Regions from separate parts of the Rhodoferax aquaticus genome, predicted to be linked through region 1. Evidence: predicted binding sites of a transcription regulator. Region 1 holds the regulator's gene; the other holds the start of a gene.
What was found. Region 1 encodes NrdR, which represses ribonucleotide reductase genes. Its sites were predicted from a motif close to CACNANATNTNGTG; they were not measured.

Region 1 (3,408 bases):
CCGGTTAGCAACCTGAGGGTGGGCGTCAAAGTACTGCAAGAATGCATTGCCCGCGCCGGCTCTGTCGAAGGTGGCCTCAAATACTACGTAGGCGCGGCCAACATGGAGGACGACGGCGGATATGTGGCGAAGGTCCTAGCTGAGCACGGTCGCTTGCAGCAAGTAGCTTCAGGACGCTCGGTACCTACATTTACACCTCAAATCATCCCCGCTGGCAACAAGTCCCCAGCACCGGCGCCCGCAGAACCAGAAACAATGGCTAGCATCGCCAACTCCTAGGCAAGCTCGGGTAAACTTGCGCTCGCACGCAACTGGCGATAGGCAGCGACCGCACTCAGCGGCACACGCTGCTGAAGTGGGACACCACAAGGAAGCGTGCCACACCGGTTACGTGATTGGTGTGATTTGCCGTTCGCCTGGGTAGTCTTTGACCAGCCGATGCTGGTCAAAGTTCATTGTCAATAGGCACTGCCATGTACCAACGCAATATCCTCGTAGAACACACTGACCCCGAACTCTGGGCCGCAATCCTCCAAGAGAACACGCGCCAAGAACACCATATTGAATTGATTGCTAGCGAAAACTATGCGTCTCCAGCGGTAATGGCGGCGCAAGGCAGTCAGCTCACGAATAAGTATGCCGAAGGCTATCCTGGTCGCCGTTATTACGGTGGTTGCGAACATGTAGACATCGCCGAACAGCTTGCCATTGACCGAGTCAAGCAAATTTTTGGTGCACAAGCCGCCAACGTTCAGCCGCATTGCGGAGCGTCAGCCAACGAAGCTGTTTTCTTGGCGTTTCTCAAGCCCGGCGACACCATTATGGGAATGAGTTTGGCCGAGGGTGGACACCTCACCCACGGTATGGCCCTCAATATGAGTGGCAAGTGGTTCAATGTCGTGAGCTACGGCTTGAACTCCAAAGAAGAAATCGACTACGACGCGATGGAACAAACTGCGCGCGCATCCAAACCCAAACTCATTATCGCGGGCGCCAGCGCCTACTCTCTAGCCATTGATTTTGAACGATTCGCTAAGATAGCCAAAGAAGTCGGTGCGATCTTCATGGTCGACATGGCGCACTACGCGGGATTAATTGCAGCGGGCTTATACCCTAACCCAGTCCCTCATGCGGACGTTGTTACATCAACAACCCACAAGAGCCTGCGTGGTCCACGTGGCGGCATCATCTTGATGAAGGCCGAGCACGAGAAAGCCATCAACAGCGCCATCTTCCCTGGCTTGCAAGGTGGTCCACTGATGCACGTGATTGCAGCTAAAGCAGTTGCATTCAAAGAAGCACTCAGCCCAGAATTCAAGCTGTACCAGCAGCAAGTCATCACCAATGCGCGCATCATGGCCGAAACTCTCACAGAGCGCGGACTGCGGATTGTCAGCGGGCGCACTGAAAGCCATTTGATGTTGGTGGACCTGCGATCCAAGGGCATTACGGGCAAAGAAGCGGAAGCGGTGCTCGGCTCTGCACATATGACCATTAACAAAAATGCCATCCCCAACGACCCTGAGAAACCCATGGTCACCAGCGGAATTCGCGTTGGCACACCTGCCATGACGACTCGTGGCTTCAAAGATGCCGAAGCTCGCGCAACGGCGAACTTGATAGCGGATGTTTTGGACAACCCGCGGGATGCCAACAACATTGAAGCAGTCAGAGCCAAAGTACACGCGTTGACGACCCGCTTCCCTGTCTACGGCTAAGCCTCCCAACAATGAAGTGCCCGTTTTGCAGCCATACAGATACCCAAGTCGTAGAGACGCGTATCTCTGAAGACGGGGACTTCATTCGCCGCAGACGCCAATGCGCGTCCTGCGAAAAGCGATTTACCACCTACGAGCGACCTGACGTCAACTTCCCCGTTATCGTAAAGAAAGATGGGCGACGGATTAACTTCGAGCGCCCCAAACTCTTGGCATCCATGAACCTTGCCTTGCGCAAGCGCCCAGTCAGCATTGAACAAATTGACAGTGCGATCGAACGGATTGAAGAAAAGCTACTTAGCCTTGGCCAAAGGGAACTACAGTCCACAAAGATCGGTGAACTCGTCATGCGCGAGCTCAAGAAACTGGACAAAGTGGCATATGTTCGCTTTGCAAGCGTCTACCGCAGTTTCGAAGACATTGACGAGTTCAAGACGTTGGTAGACGAGGTGAGTCGGTAAGCCAATGGAGCCTATCGGAAATTTTGTGGGTGAGGCATACCATGTCACCAGGGAGCATGTAGACCGAGCAAAACAAGGAAGGGCTTAGCCGCACAGGCGCTGCCAACCATACCCAAAGAACTCATTGACCAGTTTATCAATCGCCCCGTGAGCGCTGAGTTGGTCGTTACCGCTTCGATAGCCGTCAACATGGCACTGATTGTGCGTCCCCTGGGCGCTGAAATCACCCACCAACTGTGGGTTATGCCCCTTCAGAAAAGCGTATACCTCCCCCGCAGCCCCAAAATGGAGCTACTGCCAAGACCTGCCTGACCTAAGACGACATCCTCCGCATCGAAGTCACTCGGGTCCGCGCTGACTGCTTTGAGCCAAACCTTTTCCCGAAACACGAAGTCCGCTACACAGGCTTTGACAACAAGATCGTGCCCATGTACGCACGCGGCATAAGGATACGCGAGATACAAAATTTCCTAGCAGAGTAGTAAGGTAGACAAGGCTCGCCGGAGTTCGTCAGCTCTGTCACGGACGCCATGATGTCCGAGGTGACAATTTAGCAGTCATGCTCCCCTAGAGCCCATCTATCCGCTGCTCTTTTTTGACGCCTTGCAGATGAAGAGTCGCGAGAATGCTGTGGTCCGCAGAAAGGCCGTCTACCTGGCCCTAGGTGTGCTGAGCGACGGCACGCGTGAAATTATGGGCTTATGGATCGTGCGCACCGAGGCAGCCAAGTTCTGAATGAAAGTGCTTAACGATCCCAAAAGGTACCCCCCCCCGACTTCCACTGATCCTAAAAGTAGAACAGTTATACAGCCATGGCCAGATGCTGCTTTGGGATGAAACCGCCCAGGTACATATTCGGGCAGTCGTGATTCTAGGACTACGTCCACTGGATGGCGAAGTCCTGAACCACTTCAATGCTGGACCAGTAACACTGGGATAGCCATTCGTAGCGAACGGTCCTGTTGAACCGTTCGACATAGGCATTTTGTTGGGGCTTGCCAGGCCGAATGTATCCAAACCGTATGCCCCATTCCTTGGCCCAGTTTTGAATCGTTTGGCTGATATTTTTCGGCCCGTTATCGCAGCGAGTTACCGGTGCTTTACCTCGCCGGGAAATGATCTGTTTCAAGGCCCGTATCACGCGTTCCGAGGGCAGTGAGAAGTCCACCTCGATGCGCAATGCCTCGCGGTTGAAGTCATCAATCACGTTGAACAAGCGCAGGTTCAAT
Region 2 (3,408 bases), 750 kb from region 1:
TCCACATAGCCACCGCGGGCTTTCTCTAGTAGATTCAAGGTGTCCAGAGGCAATATGCCTTGGTCCCACAAAGAGCCTTTGTAGCTTGAGTACTGACCGCGTTCTTTCGCCAACTCCGTAGATGCCCAGTATGCGTAATAGCTAATCGCCTCCATGGACTTGTCGGCGAATTCCACCGCTGCCTGGCTTGCATACGGTATACGCAACGAGTACAAGCTATCTTGAAAGGCCATCAAGCCCAATCCAACAGGGCGGTGGCGCAAGTTGGAGTCACGTGCTTTCTTCACGGCGTAGTAGTTGATGTCGATCACGTTGTCCAACATGCGCATCGCTGTGGAAATCGTGCGCTTGAGTTTGTCGTGGTCGAGTGCGCCATCCTTCATGTGCTGCAGTAGATTGACAGAGCCCAAGTTGCAGACGGCAGTTTCGGTGTCTGAGGTGTTCAGTGTGATTTCAGTACACAGATTGCTGGAGTGCACCACGCCAGCGTGTTGCTGAGGGGAGCGCACATTGCAAGCGTCTTTGAATGTAATCCAAGGGTGCCCCGTTTCAAACAACATGGTGAGCATCTTGCGCCACAGGTCATTGGCTTGAATGGTCCGTGCAGGCTTGAGTTCGCCCCGAGCTGCAGCTGCTTCATACGCCACATAGGCTTGTTCGAAGTCAGCACCAAACTTGTCGTGCAAGTCAGGCACGCTGGAGGGCGAGAACAAGGTCCACTGGCCTTTCTCCATGACACGGCGCATGAACAAGTCTGGAATCCAGTTGGCAGTGTTCATGTCATGGGTGCGTCGACGGTCATCACCGGTGTTTTTGCGCAGCTCCAGAAACTCCTCGATATCCAGATGCCATGACTCCAAGTAGGTACAAACAGCCCCTTTGCGTTTGCCCCCTTGGTTGACAGCCACAGCCGTGTCATTGACTACTTTGAGGAAAGGCACGACACCCTGCGACTCGCCATTCGTTCCTTTGATGTGCGAACCCAACGCGCGCACGCGTGACCAGTCATTGCCCAGTCCGCCAGCAAACTTAGACAGCAAGGCGTTCTCTTTGATGGACTCGTAGATGCCATCTAAATCGTCGGGCACCGTGGTCAAGTAGCAAGACGACAGTTGGGCGCGCAATGTGCCGCTGTTGAACAATGTTGGCGTGCTGGACATGAAGTCAAACGAGGAAAGCACTTCGTAAAACTCAATGGCGCGGTCTTCGCGATTGCTTTCATTCAGGCTCAGGCCCATAGCCACCCGCATGAAGAATGCTTGTGGCAATTCAATGCGTGTTTTGCCTTCATGCAAAAAGTAGCGGTCATACAGAGTTTGCAGACCTAGATAGTCAAACTGCAAGTCGCGTTCCGCTTTAAGTGCGGAGCCCAACTTCACTAAATCAAATTGCAACAATACGGGGTCCAAGAGCTCTGATTTGACGCCGCGTTGAATAAAACCAGGAAAGTACTCTGCGTAGGCCTGCCCCATATCGGCTTGTGCCACATCTTTGCCCAATATTTCGCGTGAAATCGTATGCAACAGCAAGCGGGCTGTGGCGTAGGTGTAGTCTGGGTCCTTTTCGATCAAAGTGCGAGCGGCCAAAATGGACGCCTTGTAGACTTCATCGATAGGTACGCCGTCGTACAAGTTGCGCATGGTTTCTGCGAAGATGGGTGCTGCACTGACTTCAGCGCCTAAACCCGCGCAGGCGGTTTCAATACGCTGCTTGAGTTGATCGACGTTCAATGCTACGCGTTGGCCAGCGTCCAGCACGTGCAATACAGGGGCGGCAGGCGTGGCTTGGGCGACTTGCTTTGCACGCTCTTGGTTGTGGTGCTCGCGGTACAGCACGTAAGCGCGAGCTACTTCGTGGTGGCTGCCACGCATCAGTCCAAGTTCCACTTGGTCTTGCACATCTTCAATGTGAAAAGTGCCGCCGCCCGGCCGAGAGCGCATCAGTGCACGCACTACTTGCTGGGTTAACTCGTCCACGGTCTCGCGTACGCTGGCGGACGCAGCACCTTGGGTGCCGTGCACAGCCAAAAAAGCTTTCATCATGGCGATCGCTATCTTGCCTGGCTCAAAGGGCACTACAGCGCCATTGCGGCGGATGATTTGGTAGTGGCTGAGCGTGCTGGAAGCGACGGTTTCCGCCGCGCTTGGTGCACTGGTGGTCAAAATGCCGGTGGAAATAGGGCTTGGAGTAAGTGAAGCGCTTTGCATGGTTCCCTCGATGAAGTCGGTATTTTTTATGTGCTGGTGGAGATGTAGATGGGGCGTTATGGAGCTTTTATCTTCAACGCCCCAGAAAGCTATGCACACTATATCTGGTGTTTGAGGTGCTTGCAAGCTACTACAGGTAGTGTTCTGTAGGAAAAATATGTGCGTGGTTTTTTTGTTGTTTGTCTGGGGTTTGTTCGGATGGATGAAATGTCTTGGGAGCGCAATGCCACGTGAGGCCCCATGATTGCTTAGCTTTGAACGTGGTCTCTAAGGCTGGTGTGGCTTTGCGCAGGATTTTGTTTCGCAGGCCGCATGCCTTGAGTGAACGCGCAAGAACGACATTCAAACAATGAATGCGTTATTCGACTAAATTGGGCTAATTTCGCAAAATAAAACAGGTCTAACGCACGGGGTCTGGAAAACACCAATTTTCTAAGGCGGGCGATTGTCGCATACGTTCCCAATCAAATCCCGGCCCAGGGTCCTGCTTTCTCCCCACTGCAATATGTTCGTGCCCTGCTAAGTACTTCAAGCTATAGCGCTGTTTGAGTTGATTCAGCAGATCTTCAAGCGCCACATACTGGGCCGCTTCAAACGTGTCACCTTCCAAGCCCTCCAGCTCGATGCCAATAGAGTCGTCGTTGCAGTTGTCACGTCCACGGTAACTCGATTTACCAGCGTGCCATGCGCGGTCATCGCAGCTCACGAACTGCCAAACCGCGCCAGTGCGGCGGATAAAGAAATGGGCTGAAACTTGCGTGCCTTCTATGCTTTTGAAATAGGGGTGCGCCTCCCAATCTAGCCGATTGGTGAACAAGTCCAATACTTGATCACCTCCATACTGTCCCGGAGGCAGGCTAATGGAGTGCACCACGACCAAGTCAATTGACGCATGGGCTGGCCTGACGCCGAAATTGGGCGAAGGCAAGTGGTGCGCGCTCGATAGCCAGCCCTCAGTCCAAGCTGTGAGAGGGCGAGACGACTCAGCTGCCATCGTTTGACTCGTCTTGCGCTTGAGGCGCATCAATTCGCAGGCGAGCGATACGGTAGCGAATCTGGCGCAGTGTCAGCCCCAATCGGCTCGCAGCCAACGTGCGGTTGAAACCTGTTTCCTTGAGCGTGTGAACCAAAATTTCCCGCTCTTGCTGGTCCAAGTGACTTTGCAAGTCGGCAGGAATCGTGACTTCCTTCTCCGCACTTT

Region 2: EXZ61_RS05285 (ribonucleoside-diphosphate reductase subunit alpha) is a predicted target of NrdR. The motif match lies at 2,304-2,317, and genes of this name have one in related genera.

The regions. Positions count from the first base shown of each region.
Region 1 covers NZ_CP036282.1:1,862,283-1,865,690, reverse strand. The annotation lists gene EXZ61_RS08725 (lytic transglycosylase domain-containing protein) at 1-279, shown strand, start outside; ZMP/ZTP riboswitch at 298-429, shown strand; gene glyA (serine hydroxymethyltransferase) at 474-1,718, shown strand; gene nrdR (transcriptional regulator NrdR) at 1,730-2,179, shown strand; partial or broken gene EXZ61_RS22125 (transposase) at 2,216-2,911, shown strand; partial or broken gene EXZ61_RS08700 (transposase) at 2,982-3,408, opposite strand, start outside.
Region 2 covers NZ_CP036282.1:1,113,126-1,116,533, forward strand. The annotation lists gene EXZ61_RS05285 (ribonucleoside-diphosphate reductase subunit alpha) at 1-2,207, opposite strand, end outside; gene ampD (1,6-anhydro-N-acetylmuramyl-L-alanine amidase AmpD) at 2,608-3,201, opposite strand; gene EXZ61_RS05295 (sigma-54-dependent transcriptional regulator) at 3,191-3,408, opposite strand, start outside.